Regions from separate parts of the Arthrobacter sp. TB 23 genome, predicted to be linked through region 2. Evidence: riboswitches for the same ligand, from Rfam matches in the RefSeq annotation. Region 2 holds a riboswitch; each other region holds the start of a gene.
What was found. Region 2 has a riboswitch for S-adenosylmethionine ahead of sfnG (dimethylsulfone monooxygenase SfnG). Riboswitches for the same ligand answer to the same signal wherever they lie in the genome.
Positions count from the first base shown of each region.

Region 1 (9,682 bases), on a different contig from region 2:
CGCTCTGGGACTCTCCCTGCACCGGTGTTGCGCAGCACCCAGTTGCGCGGAACCCAGTTGCGCAGAAAAGTGGGGGCCCTGCAGATGAGTGGTTGCGCTACCGCTTACCTGCAGGGCCACTACTTTTCTGGCCTGAGGTGGCGGTCGGCGATAGCCTAGCGGTCGACGGCGGCGAGGATCGCCGCACTGAGATCCGCCGGCCGGGTGAACTGGGGCCAGTGACCGGTGGGCAGATCGACATACTCGACATTGTGGATATGGGTCAGTTCGGAAACGTTCGGATCGCCCGCATCCATCCAGTGCTGAAGTTGTTCAGAGGTGAACTCGCAGCAGATAACCGTCGCCGGCACCCTGAAGCGGCCTTCGTCGACCAGCCGCTGCTGGTCGGTGGCCACCCCCAGGGGCTGCGGGATAGCTCGGCGGATGAACGCCTGCCGGACGTCGTCGTCGAGGTCAACGAGGTCCTCAGCGTCGAAGACATCCCAGGCCGGGAGCGGGATTTCATTGCCGTCCGCTGGCAGCTGGTCGTTGATCACGCCGCCCTCGCCGAGCGGTCCGCTATCCACATAGATCCCGCGGAGCACATGGTTGGGCCGCTGGTCGATAGCGCCGTAGATGATGGCACCGCCCGCCGAATGTCCGACCAGCACCACAGGCCGGTCCACTGCATCGATAGCGGCCACGACGGCGTCGATGTGCTGGCGGAGGCCGATGCCGGCCCGGGGCGCATCCTTGGCTTCCAGGCCGGGAAGGGTGAGCGGATGGACGTGGTGTCCAGCAGCCGTGAGCGGGGGAGTCACGTCATCCCATGACGACGCGTCAAGCCAAAAACCGGGAACCAGAATGATGTCCATGACGGGACCTTACGCCCGGTGGGGGTTCCCGGCAACCATTGACGCCCGGAACCGGAGCCGCTTCGCCCCTACCGGCGTAACGGCCGTCGGAGTAGGTTGGGAGGGTGAGTTTCACCGTAGCAGCTGACGCCTATGACCGGCTCATGGGCCAGTACTCAGTGCCTCTGGCTGCAGAGTTTGTCCGGCTGGTTGACGTCGGAGCTGGTTTCCGGTGCCTCGACGTGGGGTGCGGCCCCGGAGCTCTGACGGCCCGGCTGGTATCTAGGGTGGGCGCTGGCCTGGTTGCGGCGGTCGACCCGTCAGAGCCGTTCGTTGCTGCGGCGCGGACCCGGCTCCCCGGAGTCGACATCCGTCCCGGCACAGCCGAGGAGCTGCCTTTTCCTGACAGCGTGTTCGATATCGCGTTGGCGCAGCTGGTGGTTCACTTCATGAGCGATCCGGTGGCGGGCCTGCGGGAAATGGGCCGGGTGACGCGCAACGGTGGGGTAGTGGCAGCGTGTGTCTGGGATAACGCTGGCGGCCGCGGACCGCTGGCCACCTTCTGGCGGGCCGTCGAGGAGGTCGGCGGACCCACGGCATCAGAGGCTAGGCGTGCGGGGACCGCTGAGGGGCACCTGGCCGAATTGTTCGAGGCCGCGGGTTTGAACGAGATTGAGCAGGGGAGTCTCAGCGTGCGGGTGGAGTTCGACTCATTCGCCGGCTGGTGGGAGCCCTTCACTCTCGGCGTCGGGCCGGCCGGTGATTATATGAACGGGCTGGACCCCACGGGTCGGGAGTATCTCCGGAAGGCCTGCGCCGAACTGCTTCCCGCACCGCCGTTTATGATCGACGCGACGGCGTGGGCAGTCCGGGCGCGTGCTGGGTGACGGTCACAAGTGGCCCCTGGACCCCCTGGGCCACACAAGAGTGGTGCACCAGTACACTAGCGGTCGCGCAACCACTTAGCCGGGGATGAGCCACTTTTCTGGGCACTATCTTCCGAAAGCGGGGGAGCGCCGTCGGCCGGCTGTCCGGACTCCACCGTGGGAGATTGGTCCCTGAGGAAAAACGCTCCGAGGGAACCGGCGAGGGTCGCGAAAACCGCCACAGAGTAGATGGCCAGCAGCACCTGGAGTGCGCGGGCGAAATGGTCTGTCGGAGTGATCCCGGTACCGGTAATTGTTGCCATCGAGGCTTCGAACAAGGCGTCGGTGTAGGACTCGTGGGACCCGGTGGCATAGAGCAATTGGCTAGCGGCAAGAATCACTACCGCTGTCACTGCCGCAAGCCAGCCGATCCTGCCGGAAAGCAGTCTGCCAGCGGATCTGGAGCCTCGCACGCTGGCAGAGAGGATTCCGCCGAACCGCGCGAAGCGAGCCGCCCGCAACATCCTGAACGCCTGCAGCGCCCTAAAAAATCTGAGGAACGGGACAAGCAGGAAAACTACCTGCCACCAGTTCTTCCGCCAGAACGCGGCACTGAAACTGGCGATGTAGGCTCGCAACAGAAACTCACCCACGAAAATTACCCAGAACAGCCAGCCGACAATACTGAACACCAGGACAAGCGTCGGATCCTCAGCCAGCACCTGTCCGAGCACTATGAACAGGAAAATGATGCCCAGGATGCCCATCGGTTTGTCGAGCCGCCGCGCCAGTTCTTCGGCCGATCGCAGGCGTACCCCAAGCGGTGAGTCGGAGCCTACTCCGTCATGGGGGCTGGTCATGGCGTACCGGCACCTGGCCAATTGGTGACTTCGTCGAGCGCGGATCCGCTACCGATTTTGTCCGTAGGAATGACACTGAGGGTGCCGTTGGTTTCGAGTATCACAGCCGCAATGTCAGATAGGTCTCCTGAGCCAGCGGTGCGAATTGCCTGACGTACCTCGGATTCCGTCAGACGGTTTCTGCGCAGTTCGTCAGCCTGCAGTTGCCCTCCAAGGACCAGGGCAACCGGCTTGGCCGTGACCAACGAACGTATTCGGGGCCAACGTGCCGACATAGCGGCGACCACCAACTGAAGCGACGCCAGTAGCACCAGTGCAGTCAGTCCCTGGGCGAAGGAGACCTCAGCACTGAGCAGGATGGTGGCAAGTGTAGATCCCAGGGCAACGGTGACGATGAAGTCAAAAGCATTGAGCTGGCTAAGGGTACGTTTGCCCGACGCCCGCAGGAGCACCACCAGCGCGGCATATGATACCGATCCAATGATGAGTACTCGGATAATCTGATCCCACGATTCAAACCACATGTAGAGATCGTTTCATACGGCTCGTGCCATCGCAGCAGGCTAGCGGTAGGGGACGTGGGGTTTGTTCGATCCCAGTGAAGAACCCGCCTCGAGAGGACCACCCATGACCAATGAGAAACGCTATTCACTCGTCGATCCGGCGTCACCAGCTTTCGGTGTCGCGTCAACCGCCGTCATGGGCGCCGTCACGCTCGTCGATCCTTCCAGGCTGGACGGACAGCAGCGCCGCGTCATGCGGGTGGTCTCGGCCGTAGTGTCGGGGCTCTACGTTGGCGTTACGATCGGCGGCAAGCGGCTACCGCTCAGGGCTCTGGCCGGGGTCGTTACAGGAGCTGCCACGCTTCGTTTCGCTGACACCACTGAGGCTATCGATTTGCGACTGGAGAACAAGCTGCGCCAGGTCGGGATCCAGCACCCGCGACGATGGATTGCCGCCGGTACGGCAGCGTTCATCGCCGCCGGATTCGTTGGTGATCGTGCTGCAGCCAGAAGGGGGGAGTTCCTGGCCATGCTCGAGGATCAGTCCGAACAGGTACGGCCGCTGGACAGCAAAGTTCGAAAACTGGTGAGGGGCATCCTCAGCGCCAGCGAGGAAAGAGGGGCTCAGGAACTCCGCGCCCAGCTGGATGCCGCCGAGGAGGTCTACTGGGACGACGAGTTCACAGGCACCGCATACTTCAAGGTCCCGGAAGGGTTGCCCCGCGCTGTGCCACACAACCAGGTATATCCGGTGCGGGCCCGCTTCATTGGGCCGGACGGCGCATCACATCAGGTGCTCGTACAAGTCCTCGACGGCATGATTGACCACATCACAGCAGAGGTAACGAACCAGGAAGGCGGCGATCATGTCGAAGGCCTCCTTGAAGGGTGGCCGGACGCCGCCGAGGTGGTCTATGTCCTGGATAGCACCGACGGGACGAGCACAACGATCGGCTAAGGCCGGCTCCTATCTGTCGAGCTACGACGGCGCCGGGGTCACAGGTCCGCCCGGGTTGCTCGCCATTGGGGATCACGTGGCGGAGTCGATCTACCTCTTGCATAAGCGACTTCGGAGTGTTTAGCTTCGAGTGCGGCGCGTCCGGGCTTGGGGCCGAGATTGAGATTATTCCAGCAGGGTCGGTGGAATTGCTGAAGCCCCGCAAGAATCGCTGAACCGAGGACAGAATGCATGCGAAGCGAAACAGCGCGACCACCCTGCTCGCACTTGCCCTCCTGATGGCAGGGGCGGGCTGCTCCGTCAGCCCGGGATATTCCAGCGTCCTCACTGATGGGGGCACCGACGAAATGTGCTTCGTGGATGTGCCGCCAAGCGAGGGGAAAACCCTCGTCGGTGAGATAATCACCAACAACGGAGATCAGCCGGTCACCGTCACGGAAGTGAAGCTGCTGGATGCTCAGGACATGGTGGTGGAGGACGCCTACATTATTCCGATGCAGTCAGGCCCAGGCACTACCCTCGGCGTGAGCTCGACGCTAACAAAGGACCCTGAGGTTCAAGCCATACTGGACCGGGCCGAACCGGCTGAGGGCTACGTCATCGGCCCAGGGGAGCAGGTTAATGTGGTGACCGCAGTATCAATCGCCGCAGGTGTCCGCCAGGGAACTGCATCGGGAATTGAGGTGCGCTCTGAGCAGTGGCCGGACACCAACGTCTCTGACGCGCGAATCAAAATGACCATGACGAAAGACTCGTGTTTCTGACCACCAGCTATCCGTTAGTTGACATAATGTAGATTATCGGCGTTTGTGTGAAGAGTTCAGCAGCGGATCCGGGAACTCCCTTTACCGCCAACCTGACGGAAGATTATGAACTACTGACGATCACCAACTCGTTGCCTTCTGGGTCGGCGACCAGCCAGTGATCCTCGGATTCGTCAAGGAGCCTGCCACCAGCAGCGACGCTGGTGGCGAGGCGCGTCTGCGCAAGGTCCGGCGGCACGTCAAGCTCGACGTGTAGGCGGTTGCGCTGGCGACGGCGATCGGTTTCGGAAGCGTCGATCTCCTGGAATACCAACACGGGGTTCAGCTGCAGCGGATCCTGGATGTCGCTGACCCCGGCCCGCTGGTCGCGGGTGTATCCGAGTGCGGCGACCCAGAACGCACGAACCGCCTCGACGTCGGCGGCGTCGAAGAAGAGTTGGAGGAAGCGTGGCAGCCCGTGATCCGCAGTGGCTCCGAGTTCGCGTGCCACGGTCTGCAGTCCCCCAGCGAGGTGGGCGAAATCGGGGTCGAGACCGTCGGCGGCGCCCTCCCACTGGTCCTTGCCGCTGTCGAAGATCACCAGCCCGGGGCGTAAATCGATGAGCAGCGGGAAGCCCGTGTTATCGGCCAGGGCCGCTGCTGCGGTGGTCAGGTCTCGCTGCTGGGTCGATGAGGTGGTGCGGTAGCACGCCATCGCGCTGAACACCGTCTGCCAGTCGGCTGTGCCGATTCCCCCGCCGAGCGCCGCGCCAGGCACCAGGTCTACCTCGTTGCCGTCGGGGTCGGTGTGACGGACTTCGAACGGTCCTGAGGCGGGACCAAGATCCGCCCGCTCGACCTCCGCAGGCGGCCGCACCACGTCCAGATGGATGCGGTTTCGCAACGGCCGCGGCTCGGTCGACTGCCGGATCCGTAGCGCGGGGTCGCGCCGCAACGGATCCGCCAGACCGCCGTTGTCAGCAGGCGCGTAGTCGAGCACGCGTTGCCAGAATGCCCTCACCCCAGACGGATTCGGGGATTCGACGACGACGCTCAGTTGCTGCAGCACGGCAGGGTTCGCCGTTAGCCCAAGATCCTGCGCAGCCGCCGATACTGTCTCGGCGTGGCGGTCCGAGTCGAGGCGCACTCGGACGCCGGTCCTGCGCAGATCGGTCCCGACCCCGGGTGTCAACTCCAGGATGCGTCCGGCCAGCGCCGCCCCGACGGTCAGCGAACGCGCGTCGAACCATGCCGTCGCAACGTTATCGATCACCCGCCACTCCGTGCTGATCTCTCTCATACCGAAATGTATACCCACCTGCACCGGCCTGCCAATGCTGAATGTTGCGTCGGAAGTCGTACAGATCAGGACTTTCTTGATCGCCCCATCATTATGCGATTAGATCGCCGTAGTCCGCAGGGTATCGCTCCCCCGGACTGAACAACCATCCAGAGCGGCTGAGAGACCTGGCTCGTTGAAGCCGCAGCAACCACCCCTCGGGGCCGGTGCTACTGCCAGGACCGATGGAGAAAGTTTTATCCCCCGTTGGTGTCGACCCCATTCCTGGCGGTCAGATGCTTCAGCGTGCGTGGGTAGGGCACCTCGATCACGACTGAGAGGATCGACATGATTTCCCGCACCGTCTCACACCACAACGTCCTACCGCCCAACCCCGGTCCACGCCGGCGGTCCCTGCGGGTAGCGGCGCTCATCGGCCTTACGGCAGTGGCGCTCACCGCCTGCGGTTCGACCGCCACTACCGCTCCGGGTGAAAATGTGGCCAGTGGACAGCCGGTCGAGGGCGGCACCCTGGTATATGCCGAGGTGACCCCCATCAATAACTGGCAGACCCAGTCCGCGAGGTTCTATGAAAAGTCCAATGTCCTCAACAGCGTCCTGGACCGCCTGACGTATTTCGACGCCGACCAGGGTGAGATTGTCCCCTGGATAGCCTCCGAGTTCTCCGCCAACGCAGACGCAACCGAGTTCACCTTCACCATTCGACCCGATGTGACGTTCAGTGATGGCACCCCGGTAGACGCCGAGGCAGTCAAACTGAACCTCGACGCCCAGGGCTTTGGGATTGAGGCGGCCCAGATTCAACCGAACGTGGACTTCGCCGGGTACGAGTCGGCCGAGGTGATCGGTGCTGATCAGGTGCTGGTGACGCTGTCCTCCCCCAACGCGAACTTCCTGCGGGCCACCACCTCGGTCACCGCCGGGTTGGTGTCCCCCGCAACACTTGAGCTGGATGCGGCAGGGCAATCAGCCATCTCCCAGATATCCGGGTCCGGACCCTTCACCTTCGAGTCCGAGAAGCCTGATGAGGAAGTAGTACTGGCCAAGCGCCCGGACTACGCCTGGGCGCCGGAAACCGCTGACAACCAGGGTGACGCGTACCTCGACAAGGTCGTCGTCAAATACCTGCCGGAGGTCGCCCATCGTGCTGGGGCGGTCCAGTCGGGGCAGGTCGACCTGGTGAGGGGCCTCCAGCCGGTGGATGAGGAAACCCTTGCTGCGACCGGTAATCAGGTTCTCCCGGCGAAGGGCGTGGACCTGACAGTGAACATGGCCGCGGTCCGGGTCGGCAGCGGGAAGCTGGCCGACGAGAACGTCCGCCGGGCCCTGCAGATTGGTATTGACCGGCAAAGTCTCAAGGACACCGTCCTGTCCGACAGCTACGAACTGGCTGCCTCGGTCCTGAACCACCGGGCACCCGGCTTCACCGACCTGTCCGAAGAACTCGAATACCAGCCCGAGGAAGCACGGCAGCTGCTCGACGAGGCGGGCTGGAAAGTCGGGGCCGACGGCATCCGGGCCAAAGACGGAATAGCACTCGAGGTGACCGTCACTAGTTCCAACAATTCGGTTGTCATCAAACCGGCCTTCGAGCTGATTGAACAGCAGTGGCGTGAGATTGGTGTCAAGCTCAACAACCGCGCCGGCGACAACACCTTTCTCGCCTCAGCAATGCCTGACCCAGCGGTGGAGTTTTTCGGCACCCGACAGTTCATCTACGGCGGTCTCGGCCCGATCTTCGAGCCGGAAAACAACACCATGACGCACACCAGCGACGAAGACCTCAACGCTATCTTCGCGGCCGAGCGTGCGGCAACCTCACTCGAAGAGCGCGATGAGCTGCTGGCCGACGAACAGTATGCGTTGGTGGTGGATAAGGCCTACTCCCTGGTGCTCTGGGACGAGGTCCAGGTTTACGGTGCCCACAGCGGGACCCAGATTGAATTCACGTCCGGCACCGCCCCGGTATTCCAGGGTGCCTGGAAAACCGGCGGGTAGCGTTCATGATCCGCTATCTCTTGCAACGGATAGGTCAGGCCCTGTTGGTGGTGTGGCTCGCCTACACTGCGGTTTTTCTCGCCGTACAGCTTCTGCCCAGCGATCCGGTAACAATTTTCCTGACCGCCGACTCAGCGGTCGATCAATCAGCGATCGACGCCATGAAGAGTCAGTACGGCTATGACCAGCCATTGCTGACGCAATACCTGAACCAGCTGGTGGGGCTCTTCTCCGGTGATTTCGGGTACTCGCTGGCTTCCGGACAGTCAGTGTGGGACCGGATCAGTGGGGTCGCCGGGTCGACCGTCGCCCTGGCCGGCGCCGCCTTCATCACTGCGGTACTCATCGCCGTTTCCCTTGTCGGCGCCGCGACACTCACCCGTTCGACGGTGATCCGTCGGGTTTTAGTGAACGTGCCTCCCCTGTTCGCGGCCATTCCAGCATTCTGGCTCGGTCTTGTGCTGCTCGATCTGCTCTCCATCCGCTGGGGAGTCATGTCGTTGTTCCCCGATGGTTCCTTTCTGTCCCTCGCCGTCCCGGTACTGGTACTGGCCACTGTCGTGTCCGCTCCCCTGGCCCAGGTGCTGCTCAAGAGCATCAACCACGTCTATGACCAGCCCTTCATAGATGTGCTCCGGGCGAAGGGTGCCTCACGGTCCTGGATCTTCTTCCGCCACGCGCTGAAGAACGCTGCGGGTCCCGCCCTGACAATCATGGGCATCACGGTTGGAACGCTTTTCGCCGGGTCGGTGATCACTGAAACCGTCTTCGCCCGCTCGGGTCTCGGGTCAGTGGTCCTGACGGCAGTCACCACCCAGGATGTGCCGTTGGTGCAGGGACTGGTGCTCCTGACGGCTTCGATCTTTGTGGTGGTCAACCTGGCAGTTGACCTCCTGTATCCGCTCCTTGATCCCCGCATCCTCACCAGCAGTCGAGATGGCGCCCCCCGGGCCCTTGCTGCTTGATGACCTCCCTTCGATAAAGGTTTCCCTGTGCCAACCACCAATAATCTCCCCCCTCCAGTACTGACTGCAGATCCAGGCCCAGGCAGGAACGGCGATCCCGGCCTCGGGGCGGCGGTGCCCGAGACCGCTCCTGTGCCGTCAGCCCGACGACGGCGCGGACCGCTTCGTAGCCCGTCCCTCTGGTTGACGGCGGCGCCCCTGACCGTCGTCGCCGCCTGGGCGCTCGCTCCCGACCTGTTCACCTCGTTCTCCCCACTCGACGGGGTGCCGGGCGACAACTTTCGTGCACCCGACGCTGACCACATTTTCGGCACCGATCATCTCGGCCGGGACGTCTTCACCCGGGTGGTGTTCGGTACGCGTCAGACCCTCCTCACCGCCGGGCTCGCGGTCCTCATCGGTCTGGTGGTGGGCACGCTCGTCGGGATCATTGCCGCAACCGCGGGACGGGCCGCCGACACCACAGCGATGCGGCTGGTGGACGTGCTGCTGGCCGTGCCCGGCTTTCTCATCTCGCTCGTCATAGTCACCGCCTTCTCCCCCGGGCCAATTTCGCTGGGCGTCGGCATCGGCATCGCCTCGGTCGCCTCCTTCGCCCGAGTGGTCCGATCAGAGGTGTTGAGGGTGCGCAATCTTGACTTCATCGAGGCTTCATT
Region 1 covers NZ_ALPM01000063.1:60,128-69,809, reverse strand. The annotation lists gene B384_RS0108765 (alpha/beta fold hydrolase) at 156-854, opposite strand; gene B384_RS0108760 (class I SAM-dependent methyltransferase) at 959-1,720, shown strand; gene B384_RS18380 (hypothetical protein) at 1,777-2,559, opposite strand; gene B384_RS0108750 (DUF421 domain-containing protein) at 2,556-3,083, opposite strand; gene B384_RS0108745 (hypothetical protein) at 3,187-4,020, shown strand; gene B384_RS0108740 (hypothetical protein) at 4,248-4,784, shown strand; gene B384_RS0108735 (VOC family protein) at 4,888-6,063, opposite strand; SAM riboswitch class I at 6,206-6,294, shown strand; gene B384_RS0108725 (ABC transporter substrate-binding protein) at 6,391-8,061, shown strand; gene B384_RS0108720 (ABC transporter permease) at 8,067-9,026, shown strand; gene B384_RS0108715 (ABC transporter permease subunit) at 9,210-9,682, shown strand, end outside.
Region 1: another riboswitch for S-adenosylmethionine. It lies ahead of B384_RS0108725 (ABC transporter substrate-binding protein); the one in region 2 lies ahead of sfnG (dimethylsulfone monooxygenase SfnG).

Region 2 (9,682 bases):
GTCAGCTTCCTGAACCAGCAGTTCGGTGCCGATCATTCCCTCGATGGTCTGGGTTTTGAGCTCATCCTGGTCGACAGCTTCCCCGGACATCTGAGACTGGATTGCGGCCTGCTCGTACTGGGCGGTGTAGACCGATTCGAAGTCCGCCTTCAGGATTTCGGTGCCGTTGACCAGCGCCACGACGTCAGGCACGCCTTCCAGATCGGCGTCGGCAACTTCGGGGGCCGCTTCGGGCGCTGCGCTCTCATTGGCGGGGGCCTGCGACGTCTCGGATCCCGACTCGCTGCCGTCTTCGGGGGTGCCGCATGCGGACACCACCGAGATAATTCCGGCCAAGGCAATACTCAGTAAAAACTTCTTCCGCACAATATTCTCCTGCCAGATAGATAACCAACCTGCGAAGGTATCAGTCCTCTATGAGCGTTAGCTGGGCGTCACCGTTCCACGGCGGGGTCGCACTGTCCGGGTTCGCACTGTCCGGGTCGCACTGTCGGGACTGGGCCCGGACTACCAGCCCCAGGTGCCGGGGGCGCCTTTGAAAGGCCCGACGATGCGGCTGGTGATCCAGCCGCCGTAGAAGTCGCCCTCCTGCGCCGTGACCACTTCACCGTCAATAAAACAGCGGTCCATTGCTCCCGGATAAATCGCCACCCGGGTTTGCAGCGCCTCGAAGCCGGGGGTGGGGGTTGGGTAGGTCCACCCGGCGCGGGGTGCGCGGTGCTGCCCGCTGACGACGTCGTAATACGCTGCCATCCCCTTGTACTCACACAACGATGAGCCCTCCACCCGAGCCAGGGCGCCGGCGACGAAGTCGTCCATCGGAACGTAGTACACCGGGGGGTGGCTGGTTTCCAGGACCCGGACCGAATCGGTGCTGTCGGCGATCACCATACCGCCGAACTCAATCATCACCCGCTCGGTGGTGGGCTCCAGCCGTGGCGGTCGCGGGTAGTCCCACACTGATTCCTGGCCGGGGCCGGGGACGATAGGTTGCAGTGTCATAACCCAACAATAAGACGTTCAGGCATTCGGTAGGCTGTGAGGGCACCTATTTCATGACTGAAAGCGGCGACGATGAAGATCAGCGTTGGGCAGTTCCGACCGGGCGGTAGCGTCTCGGACAACCTCAAGACCATGCGTGGGCTTGCCGAACAAGCGCGTTCCGAAGGGTCCGAGCTGATCGTCTTCCCCGAGGAATCCATGTTCTCCATCGGGAAGGTGGAGGGTTCGCTGGCGGCTGCCGTCGACGAAAACTGGTCGACCTTCGTGCAGCAGCTGTCCTTCATCGCCGTCGAGCTCGGCATCGCTATTGTTGCTGGCGGGTATGAGGGGAGCGGCGAGGACCGCCCCTACAACACGCTGGTCCTGGTGGATGCCACGGGGAAGATTGTTGACACCTACCGCAAACTTCACCTCTACGACGCTTTCAGCTATCAGGAGTCCACCCGGATCAAACCCGGAGACGGCGGCATCAAGGTGGTTACGATCGGTGACCTGTCAGTGGGGCTCATGACCTGCTACGACATCCGCTTCCCGGAACAGGCACGTGCGCTCGCTGACCGCGGGGCGGATCTGATCCTGGTGCCGGCCGCCTGGTTCAAGGGCGATCACAAGGTGGATCATTGGGAAACCCTGCTGAAGGCCCGCGCCATCGAGAACACCGTCTGGATCGCGGCAGCCGGGACCTCGAGCGGGCATACCATCGGGCACTCGGCGATCCTCGACCCCATGGGAATCCCGCAGGTCTTCCTCACCGACGAGGAAGAGGGAGTGGTCACCACCAACGTGTCACGCCGACGGATCGCCGACGTCCGCGAGTTCCTGCCCGTGCTCAAGAACCGCCGATTCGCGCGCAACGAGGAAATCGTCGAGTCCCACTAGCCCAGCCACCCTGCCCCCAACCAACGGGATCGAGTCAACCGAAATAGCCACTTTTCGGGGCGATTCCTGTTGACTCGATGGGGGTGTGGGATGGGGCTAGATGATGGGTGGGGCTAGGCGGTAACCTGCCGCTTCGACGAGATCACTCCGGTGTTGAAGCCAGCCAGGTTGAGTCCACCGTGGAATCGCGCGTGCTCAATCTTGATGCAGCGGTCCATTACCACGTTCAGGCCCGCCTCCTCGGCGTCGTGCGCAACGTCCTCATGCCAGGACCCCAACTGCAGCCACAGCGTTTTCGCGCCAACAGCCTTCGTCTCCTCAAGGACACTGGGCAGATCATCGTGCTTTCGGAACACGTCGACGATGTCGGGGACCTCCGGTAGGTCGGCCAGGGACGCGTAGACGGGCTGCCCCAGAATCTCCTTCGCCACCGGGTTCACGAAGTACAAGCGATAGGGCGACGACGACTGCAGGTAGGTGGCCACGAAGTACGACGCGCGGGACGGCTTATCCGATGCCCCAATGATCGCCACCGACTTGGCGTGACGCAGGAGCGAGAGTCGTTCAGGGGCGGACGGGCCCTCCCAGGTCCGTGCCGTTTCCAGATCGGCGCTCATGCGGTGGCTCCCTCGTGCGGAGTAGGTGTTGAGCCCTGCGGAGTTGCAGTGGCAAGGTCCAGTGCCTGGTCGATGTCCCACAGGATATCGTCCAGGTCCTCGAGTCCGATCGAAATCCTGACCAGGTCCTCGGGGATGCCGGCCGTGACCAGCTGCTCGGCGGACAGCTGCTGGTGCGTGGTCGAGCCGGGGTGGATGACCAGGGTGCGGGCATCGCCCACGTTGGCCAGGTGTGAGGCCAGCTGCAGCGACTCAATAAACTTCTGCCCTGCCGCCCTACCACCTTTCACCCCGAAACTGAAGACCGACCCGGGCCCCTGCGGCAGGTACTTGGCGGCCCGCTCGAAATGCCGGTGCGAGGGGAGGCCCGCGAAGTTCACGTACTCCACCCGCGGGTCGTTCTCCAGCCACTCGGCGACCGCCTGGGCGTTGGACAGGTGTTCGTCCATCCGCTGGGCCAGGGTTTCCACGCCCTGCAGCAGCTGGAAGGCCGACATGGGGGAGAGGGACGGCCCGATGTCCCGCAGCTGCTCGGTGCGCAGCTTGGTCAGGAAGCCGTACTCGCCGAAGTTGGCCCACCATTGGATATTGCCGTAGGACGGGACCGGCTCGGTCATGGTGGGGAACCGGCCGTTACCCCAGTTGAAGGTTCCGGCCTCGACGACGACGCCGCCCAGGGTGGTCCCGTGCCCGCCGATGAACTTGGTGGCGGAGTGGATCACAATGTCGGCGCCGTGCTCGATGGGCCGGATCAGGTAGGGGGTGCTCAGGGTGGAATCGATGATCAGCGGCACACCGGCGTCGTGGGCGATCTTCGCTAGCCCCTGGATGTCGGCGATTTCACCCGAGGGGTTCGCGATCACCTCCGCGTAGACGGCCTTCGTGTTGTCCTGGATGGCCGCAGCATAGTCAGCGGGATCCGTGCCGGGGACGAAGGTGGTGTCAATGCCGAACCGGCGCAGGGTCACATCGAGTTGGGTGACCGTGCCGCCGTAGAGCTGCGACGCGGCGACAATATGATCCCCGGCCTGGCAGAGGGCCGCGAACGTGATGAATTCGGCGCTCATGCCCGACGCCGTCGCGACCGCCCCGATGCCACCCTCCAGGGACGCGATCCGCTCCTCGAACGCGGCGACCGTAGGGTTGCCGATCCGCGAATAAATGTTGCCGTACTTTTGGAGCGCGAAGAGGTTGGCGGCGTCGTTCGTGTCCTTGAACACGAACGAGGTCGTCTGGTAGATGGGTACCGCTCGGGCGCCGTGGGCCGAGTCGGGGGTGCCACCCGCGTGAAGAGCGCGTGTACGGAAACCGAAGCTGCGATCAGCCATCAGACACCTGCCTTAATCTGGTTGTCAACATTGAAATCTAGGCCCTCTTTACGGGCGAGGTCCGCTTCGAGTTCGCGGACGATGGGGAGGATGTCTTTGCCGAAGGCTTCGACCTCCTCCTGGAAGTGGAGGTAGCAGGTCAGCATCAGGTTCACCCCGATTTTCTTGTACTCGACGATCCGCTCGGCGATCTGCTCGGGGGTGCCGATCAGCTGGGTCTTGAAGCCGTCGTTGTACTGGATCAGGTCCTCGAAGGACGAGTCCGCCCACATGCCCTTGCCGTCCTTGGTCGAGGCCCCGGCTTCCTGCACTGCGCCCCGGAACCCCTCCACCGCCGGTTTGTGGGCCTTGGCCACGATCTCGCGGAGCGTCTCGCGGGCTTCCTTCTCGGTATCGCGGGCAATCACAAAACCGTTGAGCCCGAACCGGGGGTGGCGGCCGACGTCGGCCGCTGAGGCCTGCACGCCGGCGATATTCTCCTTGAATCCCTCGAGGTCCTTGCCGTTGGAAAAGTACCAGTCGGCCACCCGGCCAGCAGTGGCCTGCGCCGCCGTCGAGTTGCCGCCGAAGAAGATTTCCGGGTGTGGACGCCCGGGCACGTCGACGGGCGGCGGGTTGAGGGTGAAATCGGTGATGTTGTAATATTTGCCGGCCTGGGAGAAGTTCTGCTCTGTCCAGAGGCCGCGGAGGATCCTGATGAACTCTTCGGTGCGGACGTAGCGCTCGTCGTGCTCCAGCCACGGCAGCCCGAACCCGGTGAACTCACTCTTCAGCCAGCCGGACACAATGTTCACCGCCGCCCGACCACCGGAGATGTGGTCAGCGGTGATGATGAACTTCGCCAGGACTCCGGGCTGCCACATACCGGGGTGGACGGCGGCGATCACCTTCAGCTTTTCGGTCGCACCGAGCAGCGCCAGGGAGAACGACGTCGCCTCATGCTGCTTGTCGGCGCCGTACGACGCCGCATACCGGGTTTGCGAGAGGGCGTACTCGAAGCCGGCGTCCTCCGCGATGCGGGCCAGCTTCTTGTTGTACTCGAAGTCCCAGCTGGTGCGCTGCTCAATGGTGGAGACCACCAGGCCGCCGCTCACATTGGGCACCCAGTACGCGAACTTCAGGGGTTGGGAAAGGTCAATAGCCATAGTGGTCCTCCATCGTGCCTGGCATTAGCACCCTAATGTCACTGCCGTGGGCAGTGGCCAGGGTTGCTGCGGTGTCAATGAGCCAGATCTCTCAACCGCTCGGGATGGTCCCCACCAGTGTGACAGTCCTCTCACGGTCGACCAACATTGTTGCTCTCCGTTGCGGGTTGTCCCTCCGGTGGGGTTTACAGGCGGGGTCACGGTGACGCCCTTGCGGCCAGTGCGGCAGCGATGCCGGGCACGCACGCCTCGTTCTGCAGGGAAGTGGTGTCACCCAGCGTTGTGTTCTCGAACAGTTGCGTCAGGAGTCGGCGCATGATCTTGCCGGACCGGGTCTTCGGGACGTCCGCGACGACGACGACGGCGGCCGGCTTGGCGATCGGCCCGATCACCGCCGCGACGTGGTCCCGCAAGACCCGGCTCACCTCCTCCGCCGCGTGCGCGCCGGCCCCGTGGGACGCAGCCAGCACCACGAAGGCGGCAATCGCATGGCCGGTCCGCGGATCGGAGACCGGACAGACGCCGGCCTCGACCACCCACGGGTGAGCAACCAGGGCCGATTCAATCTCGATGGTCGAGAGCCGGTGGCCTGACACGTTGAGCACATCGTCGACCCGGCCGAGGATCCAGGTGTCGCCGTCGTCGTCGTTCCTGGCCCCATCACCGGCCAGGAACCAGCCCTGGGCGGCGAACTTTCGCCAGTAGGAATCCAGGTAGCGCTGCGGGTCGCCCCAGACGGTGCGCGCCATCGCCGGTCCGGTGCGGTCCACGACGATCAGGCCCTGCTCACCGGTGGGTACCGGGTTTCCGGCGTCGTCGACAATCCGGGTGCTCACGCCGGGGAGGGCGCGGGAGGCAGAACCGGGCTTGAACGAGGGGTCAGTGGGGCGGGGAGAGAGGATGGTGGCGCCGGTTTCTGACTGCCACCAGGTGTCGACGACCGGTGCGGTGCCAGCCCCGAGGTGCTCCCTGAACCAGCGCCAGGCCTCGGGGTTGGTGGCCTCACCGACGGTGCCGAGGAGACGGATCGAGGACAGGTCGTAGCTGGCAGGCACGCCGTCCGGGAACCAGCCCATCAGCGACCGGATCAGGGTGGGGGCCGTGTAATAGCTGGTCACCTTGTAACGCTGGATGATCTCGAAGTGCCGCCCCGGATGTGGGGTGTTGGGGGTGCCCTCGAAGATCACCTGGGTGGCGCCGTTGGAGAGCGGACCGTAGATCTCGTAGGTATGGGCGGTCACCCAGGCAAGGTCGGCGGTGCACCAGTGGACGTCCTGGTCCCGCTGCGACGGATCGGGGTTGCTGAACAGGTAGTCGAAACTCCACGACGCCTGGGTCAGGTACCCACCGGAGGTGTGCACCAGGCCTTTGGGCTTACCCGTGGTGCCGGAGGTGTACATGATGAACAGGGGAGTCTCGGCGTCGAACGCCTCGGCAGCGTGATGCGGGGCCGCGGCGCCGACTGCGTCATGCCACCAGACGTCCCGGCCCTCGGTCCACTCGATGTCGCTGCCGGTCCGGCGGATCACCAGAACATGTTCGATGCTGTTGGAACCGGACACGGCCTGATCGGCGTTGGTCTTGACCGGCACCGCTGCGCCGCGCCGGTACTGCCCGTCAGTTGTGACCAACAGTTTGGCGCCGGTGTCCTCAACCCGGAAGCGTAAGGCTTCAGCAGAGAATCCGCCGAACACCAGTGAGTGCACCGCCCCGATTCGCGCGCACGCCAGGGTGACCACAATCGTTTCCACGAGCACGGGTAGGTAGATCACCACGCGGTCGCCCTTGCCGATCCCGAGGTTCAGCAAGGCGTTGGCTGCGCGTGACACCTCCTCCTGCAGGTCCGAGTAGGTGACCGTTCGCTGGTCCCCGGGCTCACCCTCGAAATGCAGTGCGACCTTGCTGCCCAGCCCGGCATCCACGTGCCGATCCACGCAGTTGTGGGCCACGTTGAGGCGGCCCCCCGCGAACCACTCGATCGCCGGGACGGTGAGCTGCCCGTCGGCGCCACCCGATACCGGCCGGGCTGGCTGAAAGCTGTGCGCCGTGGTCCATTCGGCAGCCCAGTCCAGCCGGCGCGCCTGCTGTTCCCAGAACGCCAGGCGGTCCGTCTCGGTCAGGGGGTCGGCCTCCTGAAGGCTCACGCCCATCGCCGGACCGCCCACTTCTCGGCGATCCCCAGGAGGGCATCGGTGGTTTTGCCGATGATCGCCAACAGGATGATCGCCAGGAAGATCCTGTCCACCCGTCCGTTGTTTTGTGAATCACTCAACAGATATCCGAGCCCCAGCGAGGAGGCAATCAGTTCAGCCGCGACCAGGAACAGCCACGCCTGGGCGAGGCCCAACCGGAGACCGGAGAACACTGATGGAATCACGGCCGGGAGTTGCACCGTGGTCAGCAGTTTGAAGCCCTTCAACCCGAACGCCCGGCCGGCCTCCACCAGGTTCCGGTCCACGTGCCGTAGCGCGAGGTACACGGTGGTGAAGACGGGGAAGAAGGCGCCAATGAGGATCAGCGTGATCTTTGAATCCTCGCCGATCTTCATCCACAGGATGAGCAGCGGCACCCAGGCCAGGGACGGGACAGCACGCAAGGCGCCGATGGTGGGAGCGAGCAGCGCGTCCGCGATCCGGGACAGCCCGACGAGTGAGCCGATCGCGAGGCCCAGGGCGGCGCCGAAGGTGAAGCCCAGCAGTACCCGTTGGGTGGAGATGCCGATGTGGGTCCACAGCTCGCCGCGCTGGATCAGTTCGACTGCCGCATTGAGCACCGCCGCGGGCGGCGGCACCTGGACGGCGCTGAACAGGCCGGTGACGGAGTTCAGCTGCCAGACGGTGATGATCAGCCCGGGCAGGATCAGCCCGAGGAGCAGACGCACCCAGCCACGCCGCAGCGGGCCGGTCTGGGACCATCCATGTGCCGGTCCGCCCCGTTCGGGCGGCGGCTGGGTGGCGTCTGCCGTTGCCACGGTGGAGCCGGAGGCTTCCAGGGAAGTCTGGCTCACGCCCGTGACGCTGTTCCCGGTCACGTACGGATTCCCGATGTGGGTCATGAGGAGGCCTCAATCGCCGTGGGATCCGCGTTGCGTACCAGGGAGTCTTCAAAGAGGGTGTCGAGCGCTTCGTCAACCTGTTCCTGGCTGGAGACGTCACCGGATTCGACGAACACCGGACCGATCTTCTCCAGCACAGCCCGCTGCGCGTCACCCGGGATGGGGTCAACGTCCAGGTTGGTGCGGTCGATGATGACCGCGTTGGCGATTTCGACGTCGATCCCTGCCACCTCGGCGAGGATCTTGGCCGTCTCTTCGGGGTTCTCGATGGCCCATTCGCGGGCCTTCTCGTAGGCGTTTACGACGGTCTGGGCCAGCTCGGGACTCTCCGCCAGGAAGTCTTCGGTGGCGTTGAGGAAGCCGTAGGTGTTGAAGTCGATGTCCCTGAAGAACAGGGTGGCCCCATCCTGTTCGGCCGAGGCCATGATCGGGTCGAGGCCCGACCAGGCGTCCACCGATCCGTTGGCGAGGGCGGCCCGGCCGTCGGCGTGCTGCAGGTTCTGCACCGTGACCTCGGAGGGATCGACGCCGCCGGCCTCGAGCGCCTGCAGAAGGAAGAAGTAGGGGTCGGTGCCCTTCGTGGCGGCGATCGATTTGCCCCGCAGGTCCTCGATCTCCTGGATGTCCGAGTCAGCGTTCGTGACCAGCGCCGACCATTCCGGCTGGGAGTAGATGTCGATCGTCTTGATCGGGGAGCCGTTGGATCGGGCGAGCAAGGCAGCGGAACCGGCGGTGGAACCCACGTCGATGGCTCCGGCGCGCAACGCCTCGTTCGCCTTGTTGGACCCGGCGGACTGGATCCAGTTGACGGTGACGTTTTCATCCGCCAACTCGTCCTCCAGCCACCCCTGTTCCTTGATCACCAGGGACAGCGGGTTGTAGGTGGCGAAGTCAATGTTCAGTTCGCCGCCCGCGGGGGCGGCCGCGCCGTCGGCGTCCTCACCGGCCATGCATCCCGTCAAGGCGAGGGAGGCGACGGCGGCCAGTGACGCGGCGCCCAGAAAGGTGCGGCGGGGGTGGGGTGCTGGTTGGCGGTTCATGAGTGTCCTTCGGTGAGACGGGTCGTCTGAGACGAGTTGGGTGAGACGAACAAAAGGGTGGGTACGGTGTGACACAGCGCGCAGGCCGTGCAGGGGTGGGTGAAAAGAGAAACCCGGAGGGCAGGGGAAGGTGCGGCCTAGTGGCCGGTGACTCCCAGGGAGGCGAGCAAGGAGCTGCGCATTCGGCCGAGGTCGGCCGCGTTGCGGTCGCGGGGGCGGTCGCCGGGGACGGTGAGAACCTCGGTGATGGTGGCGCCCGGCAGGTTGCCGTCGGTGCCCAGGACGATGATGCGGTCTGCCAGTTGCAGCGCCTCGTCGACGTCGTGAGTGACCAGTAGCACGGTGGTGGGTTGGGCTCGGTGGATGTCGAGCAGGAGATCCTGCATCTTGATCCGGGTGAGAGCATCAAGGGCGCCGAACGGCTCGTCGAGGAGGAGTACGCCGGGGTTGCGGGCCAGGGCACGTGCCAATGAGGCTCGCTGTGCCATTCCGCCGGAGACTTCCCGCGGACGGTGCTTGGCGAACGAAGCAAGCTCGACCAGTTGCAGCAGCTCGGCTACTTTGGCTTTACCCACGCTGGCACTCGACGCCTTGGGCAGACCAATGGCGACGTTGG
Region 2 covers NZ_ALPM01000077.1:14,240-23,921, reverse strand. The annotation lists gene B384_RS0111610 (SurA N-terminal domain-containing protein) at 1-366, opposite strand, end outside; gene B384_RS0111605 (DUF427 domain-containing protein) at 508-1,002, opposite strand; gene B384_RS0111600 (carbon-nitrogen hydrolase family protein) at 1,075-1,881, shown strand; gene B384_RS0111595 (CoA-binding protein) at 1,995-2,498, opposite strand; gene B384_RS0111590 (O-acetylhomoserine aminocarboxypropyltransferase/cysteine synthase family protein) at 2,495-3,826, opposite strand; gene sfnG (dimethylsulfone monooxygenase SfnG) at 3,826-4,971, opposite strand; SAM riboswitch class I at 4,978-5,082, opposite strand; gene acs (acetate--CoA ligase) at 5,169-7,121, opposite strand; gene B384_RS0111575 (ABC transporter permease) at 7,112-8,026, opposite strand; gene B384_RS0111570 (aliphatic sulfonate ABC transporter substrate-binding protein) at 8,023-9,066, opposite strand; gene B384_RS0111565 (ABC transporter ATP-binding protein) at 9,204-9,682, opposite strand, start outside.

Region 3 (9,682 bases), on a different contig from region 2:
CCAAACACCATCAGGCCCAGGACAATGCCAATTCCGGCAGCCGACAGGATGTCGAACAGGATCCCGGTGACGCCGTCCATCGAGAACCAGGAGAACCTGACGGGGATGAAGACGGCCAAGGCCACGACCACCGACGTCGTAAACGCCCTGTTGGTCACCTTGTTCCAGTAGAAGCTGGCGATGACCGGGAACACGAGGGCCCCCCACAGGGCTCCCACGAAGACCAGCAGGTCGAGGATGTCCATTTGTTGACTGGCGAAGATCAAGGCCGCGGCAGTCGCCACGATCATGGTGATCCGGCCGACCAGCAGCATGGTTTTGGGGTTGGGTTTCGTCGCAATGTTCTTGCCGTAAACGTCGGCCATCATGATCGAGGACAGTGCGGACAAGTCCGAATCGGCGGTGGAGGACAGCGCGCCGAGGATCATCACAAAGAACAGGCTCAGCAGTACGGGGCCCAGGTAGGTGGATGCCATCTGCGGGATCAGGTTGTTGACGTCGCCGCCGGTGGGGCTGATACCCAGGTACAGGGCCATCACCCCGATCATGCCGATGCCGATCACGGTGGCACCGTAACCAACTGTCGCGGTGACGAAGGTCTTCTTGATCAGGTCCTCGCGGACAGCGAACAGCCGCTGCGCGATGGTCTGGTTGCCGATGGCGTAGGCCAGCACAGCAGCGATATAGGGAGCACCCTGGTTCAGGAACGCGTCACTCGAGAAGAAGTTGGACTGCTCGGGGGTCAGGTTACCGGCCCCCTGGGTGAACATGCCGGGACCTCCGGCAGCGAAGAACACCACCGGGATGATGATCGCGACGGCGCCCAGCATGGCGACCACCTGCGCAAAGTCGGTCAGTACCGAGGCGCGGAAGCCGGACCACAGCGTGTACATGAGGACGCCGACGGCGACGGCGAGTACACCCTGCCCGAAGCTGAAGGGGGAGAGCAATGCTACGAGGGCGCCTCCGGCAATAAAGTTGGAGGTCAGGCTGATCACGCTGCCAACGATGTTGGAGCCGGCGAGCATCAACTGGCTGGACCGGCCGTGGCGGGCGTGCATCACCTCGGCCAGAGTGTGGGCTTTCGGCGCTACTGCGCGGATGCGTTTCCCGAAAGGGTAGATGAACAGGATCATCAGGGCACCCCACAGCCCGTAGTGGATTGGCCCGGAGATGCCGTAGGTGTAGCCCGAGGTGGCGGATGCGTACATTGAAGCCGCCCAGATCCAGGTGGCAGTCATGCTCGCAGCGGAGATACCGAAACCCACCTTGTTGCCGGCGGTCATGTAGCCGTCGGCGTTCTCCTTCTTTTTACCAATGTAGGCGGACACCAGCAGGGTGCCACCGTAGAGGAGTACAAGAAGCAGAATCACCATCCATCCACTTAGTTGATACAACTCAGCATCGTTAGGCACTGTGATCCCTTCGTCACGACGAGCAACGCTTGCAACTCGACATCGTCATCACGCTGGCCTCCTGTGGGCCGTCCCCTCCGCAAGCGTTCCAGGCGCGGAGACCGAGCCCCGAATGAGGGCGCAAGCGCGTCAATCCCGTAGAAAATTACCTGAGGCAATCAAACAGAGCGCATAGCTATGTCTTTCGGCGGCGCGCGGCCAACCGATTCGTGGGTGTTTTGTACCCATACGGGGGCAGGTGCTCTGCAATCTTCGCCGCTAATCAATCCCAATAATGGGGGAACGGTTACTCGCGGGCAGGCGTCCTGCAACGCAGTCAGGCTAGCATGCTTCCGGCGGAGGGGACCTTTGGGCAAGTAGTGGCGCCGGGCAGTGACGATGGCGAGGTGGCCGTCGTCGACGGCGCGGACGACGGCCACTCGGGGGTCCGCTGAAACCAGTAATCCTCGGATGATGCCTGATAGAGCAGTATCATCCGAGGATTGTTGAAGGGTTAGGTGGTAGGGGGTGAGCCTCCCGAGCCTGGCTCTTAGCCGCGGTCGGTGTAGCGGCCCTCTGAATGTTCCTGAATGGACCGGTTTGATGAGGTTACGTAGGTGCCGCGGACCTGGACCGTCCCGCCGCTACGGGTAGTGACGTAGGTTCCCTCGGCTGGGGTGCCGGAGGTCGGCGTCGTCACGTAGCGCCCACCGAGCAGGGGCATCGGGCGGGCGGGGGTGACTGCTGCCCGATGGGCGGCGGCCGGGCGTGTGGTGGTGGTGCGGTTCATCAATGACATGGTGAAGCTCCTATTTTTGGGCGCGGCGAAATTGCCGAACGGTTCAGCGTTGAAGTGGTGATTTTGGGCAGAACTGATCACGGAATGCCGCGTCAGCGGGCCGTGAGAATGAGAAGTGGCTTAGCCGGTTTCGGGTGAGCCGTTGGTCTGGCAAGTGCGACACAGGCCGTTGAAAGTGACCTCGGCCGAGTAAATGGTGAAACCTGAATCATCGGAGGGGGTGAGGCATGGTGCCTCGCCGATCACGCAGTCAACATCCTGCACCAACCCGCAGCCAACGCATGACAGATGGTGATGGTTGTCGCCCACCCTGCACTCGAACAGGGCGGGAGAATTGGGCGGGTCGAATCGTCTGACCAATCCGGCACCGGTGAACGACGCCAGAATCCCGTAGATAGTTTGGGCCGATATTTTGCTCAGGCTCTTTCGTGCTTCATTAAAAACCTGATCAGCACTTGAATGGGGTGCGCTCTGGAGAATCTCCAACACCGCCACTCGAGGCGCAGTCACCTTCAGTCCCGACTCGCTGATAATGGCCCGAAGAGCATCGGGTTGGGTCTGCGAGGCGGTACCTTGTGGCATACCTCTACTGTACGGAGTTGTTTTGATTAGGTCAAAACAACTCCGCGGTAGCCTTGGACAATGACTGAACGTTACCGGTACGACGTCGAGGTGCTGCACCTGCTCGTCTCACCGGCCCACGCCTACTTTGGCCGCGCCCGCGACGGTGCCGCCGACGTGCCCACGACCGACGCCGACCGGGTAGCCCTGGTAGCCGGGAAGGGAATCGTCGGGGACCGGTTCTTCGGCAAGGCCGCACACATGGACGCCGCGGTGACGGTGATGGCGGTGGAAGCGCTCGAGGATATTGCCAGTGGCCTGGCCGCTGAACCTTTTGATCCGTTGCTGGCCCGGCGGAACGTGATTCTGCGGGGTGCCCAACTGCATCCGCTGCTGGGTCTGGAGTTTGAGCTGGAGTCCGCCGGCGACGTCGTGCGGTTGAAAGCCGGACGGCCCGCGCATCCATGCGTGTGGATGGATCGTATGCTGGCGCCGGGAGCCCACGCGGCGATGCGCGGCCGAGGCGGAGTGCGCTGTCAGGTGCTGGCGGACGGGGCGCTGCACCGCGGTCCGGCGGTACTGGTGAGCCCGGTTTTACTGGAACCGGACCGCGCTGGGGAGGCCACGATCCGGCGTCCTTCACGGTTGCCCTGATCGTTTCACGCCACCGCTGAGGAATACGTCGCCGTCCACTGGCGTTGGGTGAGGGGGACCAAATTTTTCCGCAACCAATTCTGCAGGAGCTTATCTATGCCTACGACCGTCAACGCTTACGCCGCGCCATCCGAGTCCGAGGACCTCATCGCCACCACCATCGAGCGCCGCGACGTCGGCCCCGACGATGTGCTGATCGACATCAAGTTCGCAGGAATCTGCCACTCCGACATCCACACCGTCCGCGGTGACTGGGGACCCCAGACCTACCCGTTGGCGCCAGGACACGAGATCGCCGGGATCGTCACCGAGGTCGGCTCCAACGTCACCAAGCACTCCGTCGGCGACCGCGTGGGCGTCGGCTGCATGGTCAACTCCTGCGGCGAGTGCAAGAACTGTGAAGCCGGCGAGGAGCAGTACTGCCTCAAGGGCAACACCGGCACCTACGGCGCCAAGGACCGCGACGGCTCCATCACCCAGGGTGGCTACTCCACCCACATTGTCGTCACCGAGGACTTCGTTATCCGGATTCCCGAAGGTATCGACCTCGACGTCGCCGCACCGCTCCTGTGCGCTGGCATCACCACGTTCTCGCCTCTGAAACGCTGGGGCGCCGGACCAGGCAAGAAGGTTGCAATCGTAGGCCTGGGCGGACTCGGCCACATGGCCGTGAAGCTGGCCGCAGCGATGGGCGCCGAGGTAACGGTGCTTTCGCAGTCACTGAAGAAGCAGGAAGACGGGCTGCGTCTGGGGGCCAAGCACTACTACGCCACCAGTGACGAGAACACCTTCTCCGACCTCGCCGGCTCCTTCGACCTGATCATCAACACGGTGAGTGCCACCCTCCCCATCAGTGACTACCTGGGTCTGCTGGCTCTCGACGGCGCGCTCGTCAACGTTGGAGCGCCGGCCGAGCCGCTGCCCGTCAACGCATTCGCCCTGATCGGTGGCCGCCGTTCGTTCGCCGGCTCCCTGATCGGTGGCATCCGGGAAACCCAGGAAATGCTGGACTTCTGCGCCGAGCACCACCTGGGCGCCGAGGTGGAGGTCATCTCCGCAGACAAGATCAACGAAGCCTACGAGCGCGTCCTCGCCTCGGACGTCCGCTACCGCTTCGTCATCGACACCTCAACGCTGAACTAGCGTTTCGCGTTAGTGAACCCCCGGCAGGAGCTACTCCTGCCGGGGGTTCTCGCGTTAAACTCGGGGCTATGACTGCGCACCTGAACATCACCGACGATCCCGCCGCCGACAGGTTGCTCTCCGAGGAGCCTCTAGCCCTGCTGATCGGGATGCTGCTGGACCAGCAGGTGGCGATGGAAACGGCTTTCGCTGGCCCGGCCAAGATCAAGGACCGGCTGGGCGCGTTCAACGCGGAGACGATCGCCCACAAGGATCCCGACGAATTCGTTGAACTCTGCCGCACGCCGCCCGCCGTGCACCGCTACCCGGGGAACATGGCCGCGCGAATCCAGACGCTGTGCGCCACTTTGCTCGACGACTGGGATGGCGACGCGTCCCAAATCTGGAGGAGGGACAACCCCGACGGTGCCGAGGTCTATAAGCGGCTCAAGGCACTGCCCGGTTTTGGGGAACAGAAGGCCCGAATCTTCCTTGCACTGTTGGGCAAGCAATACGGGTACGACGGCGACGGCTGGCGTGAGAGCGCGGGCGCGTACGGCGAGGAGGGCAGTTACCGCTCAGTCGCCGACATCGTGGACCCCGAATCCCTCACGAAGGTGCGTGAAACCAAGCGTGCGGCGAAGGCAGCGGCGAAGGAGGCGAAGGCCTAGCCGTGGTTTCCGGTGCAAAGTAGCCTCCCTCCTCTTCCGCCGCGCGAGTGGCGGCGTCAAGAGTCTCGTCGCGGTGAGCAATCCAGACAAAGGGGGTCTACCCGGAGATCGGTGAGGGAAAAGTTGCCCACCGCTGCCTGAATTGCCCACCGGACCGGGCAAGCCGTGCGGAACTCGTTAGGCAAAGCCGTGTTCCCGAACGGGCGATTGTAGGAGTCCTGAAACCGGGTATTCCTTTTGGGAGGGGACCGAAGCGAGGAGCCGCGCAGGATTGCCACAGGATCAACGAAATAAGCCGACTTTGTTTCAAGTCGCGGTTACACTGAAATAGGAATCGGAATTGTGAAGAATAACGATTATTTGGCAAATCGGACGCTTTGGCGCACGCCGTGATCTCTTCCATCCGTTTCGAACGAAAGAAGGCTCTCATGGGATTCAGCCATTCCCGTTGACCACTTCCGTCCTGCAGGCTCACAAGCGACTACCCTGTATCCGCAACGCGGCTTGGTAGATAGCGAAGCCCTTCTAGGCAATACTCTGTGGCCTGAGATATCCCGGTCGCTGAACCTTAGACTCCGGTCGAATGACCAGGAAAGCGAATCGCCCCCATGCTCGATCCAGTACCAAGCACCAATAGCCATTCATCAATCGACGAAACCCCCACCGGCCTGACCGATGAAGAGTTGGCGTCTGATCACAGCAGTTCTTACACACGGGCGCTCGCCGAAGTGCGAAGCTGTGTCCTTGAACAGGCCAGAAATCCTGCACAGGCAAAGGTTAGCTTCGATTATTTGATGACCCATGATTCGCTCACCGGATTGCTCAATCGGGGTGGATTTCTGGCGGAGCTTCAGCTCTGCCTTGCAAAGCGGGCCGGCAGGAAACAGCGCCGAGGACTATTGATCGTGGACCTGGATTTCTTCCGGACGGTCAATGTCGGTCTGGGGATCGCTGCTGGGGATGAGACTCTGAGTATCGTCGCGCAGCGGATCCGTGCCGCGGTGCATCCATCTGCAGTCGTCGCTCGGTTGTCGGGTGTCGAATTTGCGGTACTGGCTGACTTCGCCGACGCCGGGGAGGCGCAGTCGGTGGCCGCCGAGCTATTGGAGGCCCTGAGCGCGCCGATGGCGGTTGGCGGGACCAGCATTGAAATCACGGTCAGTATTGGCGTTTCGATGGCCAGCGAAACTGACAACCCTGACCGGCTGGTGGGTCGGGCTGCCGCGGCACTGCACCAGGCCAAGAAGCGGGGCCGTAACCGCTGCGAGGTGGAGTGCAGCATGCACAGCGATCCCGACGACGGCCAGCTGAATCGCCGCGGTGAACTGCGCCGTGCCATCGAGGACGGAGAGTTATGCCTCTTCTTCCAGCCCCAGATTGACCTCGTCAGCGGCCAGATGAACGGATTCGAGGCACTGGTGCGCTGGGATCACCCCGATAAGGGCCTGCTGGCACCTTCAGCTTTCATCGACTTCGCCGAAGAATCCGGGCTTATCCTGCCGCTCGGAGCCTGGGTGATCAACGCTGCCGTCGCGCAACAGGCCACATGGCACCGCTCTGCGGCGGGACGGCCCCCAGTACGAATGTCAGTCAATATCTCAGCCATCCAGCTCAGCGATCCCCGCCTCGAAGAAATGGTCACTGAAGCGCTTGAACGCCATGGTGTTGCTCCGGGGCTCCTGACCCTGGAAATCACCGAAACGGCGCTCACCGCGGATCCAGTTGCCGCGCTGCGGACCCTCGAAATTCTCAAGGCCCTGGGCGTCAGGTTGGCAATCGACGATTTTGGTACTGGCCATTCCAGCCTCACCTATCTCAAGCGCTTTCCGATCGACGAACTGAAAATCGACCGCTCCTTCATTGCCGGGCTCACTACCGACAGCAAGGACCACGCGATTGTTGCGTCCTGCATCCAGCTCGCCCACGCCACGAACCTGATCGCCGTCGCCGAAGGCGTTGAAATGCCAGCCCAGCTACACGCGCTGACCGAGCTGGACTGCGACCTCGCGCAGGGCTACTTCTACACCCGCCCCATGTCGGCGGAGGACCTCGAACCGTGGTTCATTCCGCGGCCCGATAATATGCGCCTGGGAGAACCCCAACTGGTTGGTCAGTAGCGTTGCAGGTTGACCTTGAAAGTCTCGCCGTTGACCGGAGCTGACGTGTGCTCGTGCACAATTTTCCAGTCACCATCGCGGCGCCCCAGAACCCAGGTCAGGCGGTTCTGCATGGAGTCCTGTTCGACGTCGTCGGGCCCAATGTCGCGGTAGGTGATGATGGCGTGCACGGTTGCCAGGTCCTCGGTAACCAGAGTCTGAACGTCATCGAAGTCCACCCTGACGCGCTCATCCCCCACCGAAGCGAACCACCCGGCCACTGATTCCCGCCACGGGTCTGCACCCTGGTGGCTCCACACGTCCCATAAGTCGAAAACCCGGACGTCGTCGTCGTACAGGGCCAGCAGGGCATCAACATCCTTCCCGAATACGGCTGCAGCATACTGTTCGAGAACCTGAGTGATCGACTCTTCATCCATGAAGGCGATCCTCGCATGCCCGACCGATGAACGGAACGGGTACGCGCAAGTCATTTATGACGACCGGTAACGGCCAGGTTTTGACCCAACAAATTTTCTGCCTTAGCGTGATCTCCAGAATCAAGAGTGTCAACCAACGGCCCTGGCCGGTTGACCAGCAACCCTCTCCCGTAGCGGGGTGCTCCAGGTGAAGATTCGGCCGCCGGAACAAGTCCCCGGACGGCAAGTACGGCGTATCCAGAATTGACCCCGCCGAGGGGTCGTCGTGGATACCGCCCGCCATCTTGAAGCGAGCCAGCATGTAACCCCGAGGAAACTCCCCGAATGTCGCTGCAGTTATCGCAGCACTTCACTCCTGCCTATCTGCCTGTCCAGTGGTAACGCCTGGCCCGTGTTATCGGCCGACCGGACCCCACTGACGTACCCCGTTCAAAGGAAAAACCCCCATGAAATCCCGCACCCTTCTCACTATCGCCGTTGCCCCATTCCTCGCCCTCACTGTGGCATGTGGTGGTTCGGGCGAGTCCGGTTCCGGAAATGAAAGCATCAAGCTCGGCGTCGTCGGCGCCAGCGACCCGGAATGGGGCCTGCTCACCGAGGCCGCTGCCGAGGAAGGCATCGAGCTGGAGGTCATCGACTTCGCCGAATACACCCAGCCCAACCCCGCGCTAAGCGAAAGTGAACTGGACCTCAACCAGTTCCAGCACCTGGTGTACCTGGCCCGCTACAACGTATCCAGCGGAGAGGAGCTGGCCCCGATCGGCTCCACGGCCATCTACCCGCTGGGCCTGTACTCAACCCAGTACGGGTCGGTGGAGGAGATCCCCGAAGGATCGACGGTTGCTGTCCCCAACGACGAGAGCAACCTCGCCCGCGGGCTGCTGGTCCTTCAGTCCGCCGGTCTGGTGGTGCTCGACGACGGCGGCAGCGCCTTCTCGACGATCGACGACATTGATGAGGACGCGTCCAAGGTCACCGTCACCACGCTCGAAGCGTCGCTGACCCCCACCTCGCTGCCCGACGTCGCCGCCGCCATCATCAATAACGACTTTGTCCAGGACGCTGGCCTGAACTTCGAGGACGCCATTGCCCAGGACGATCCGACCGATCCTGCCGCCGTCGCGTACGTGAACGTGTTCGCCGCCCGCGCCGGCGAAGAGGGCAACGAGACGTACCAGAAGCTGATCAGCATCTACCAGGAAAACCAGGAGGTGCAGGACGCCGTCCAGGAGACCTCGGGCGGGACCGCCGAGTTCCTTCAGGTCACCCCCGATGAGCTGCAGACGACCCTCGACACCGTCGAGGAAGACACCCGCGCCCAAGGCTAACCAGCCCTCCCTGCCCTGCGGCCAGCTGGCGATCCCGGCTGGCCGCAGGGCCGTTTATCAAGGAACACCATGCCACTCATTTCCCTGCAGGGAGTTACCAAAAGCTTCCCTCCGGGCCGCCGCGGCGACGCTCCGGTGCACGCGATTGACAACGTCAGCCTCGACATCGAGGCTGGAGAGATCTACGGGATCATCGGCTACTCGGGAGCCGGGAAAAGCACCCTGGTCCGCCTGATCAACGCTCTCGAAAAGGCCAGCAGCGGCACCATCATTGTCGACGGCCAGCAGGTCACCAACGTCCCGGACCGGCAACTGCGCAAACTACGTCTCGACATCGGGATGATCTTCCAGCAGTTCAACCTGTTCAACGCCAAAACAGTCTGGAACAACGTCGCCTACCCCCTGCGCGTCGCTGGGAAGAGCCGGGACGAAATCCAGGCGCGCGTCACCGAACTCCTCGACTTTGTGGGACTGGCCGATAAGGCCTCCAACTACCCCGAACAGCTGTCCGGCGGCCAGAAACAGCGCGTCGGCATCGCCAGGGCACTCGCCACCTCGCCAAAAATCCTGCTCGCCGATGAGGCGACGTCGGCGTTGGACCCCGAGACCACCCATGA
Region 3 covers NZ_ALPM01000122.1:42,555-52,236, forward strand. The annotation lists gene B384_RS0116290 (sodium:solute symporter family protein) at 1-1,376, opposite strand, end outside; gene B384_RS0116300 (hypothetical protein) at 1,945-2,193, opposite strand; gene B384_RS0116305 (Fur family transcriptional regulator) at 2,314-2,775, opposite strand; gene B384_RS0116310 (MOSC domain-containing protein) at 2,836-3,408, shown strand; gene B384_RS0116315 (NAD(P)-dependent alcohol dehydrogenase) at 3,505-4,551, shown strand; gene B384_RS0116320 (HhH-GPD-type base excision DNA repair protein) at 4,620-5,201, shown strand; gene B384_RS19375 (putative bifunctional diguanylate cyclase/phosphodiesterase) at 5,810-7,318, shown strand; gene B384_RS0116330 (YybH family protein) at 7,312-7,737, opposite strand; SAM riboswitch class IV at 7,856-7,972, shown strand; gene B384_RS0116340 (MetQ/NlpA family ABC transporter substrate-binding protein) at 8,184-9,065, shown strand; gene B384_RS0116345 (methionine ABC transporter ATP-binding protein) at 9,135-9,682, shown strand, end outside.
Region 3: another riboswitch for S-adenosylmethionine. It lies ahead of B384_RS0116340 (MetQ/NlpA family ABC transporter substrate-binding protein); the one in region 2 lies ahead of sfnG (dimethylsulfone monooxygenase SfnG).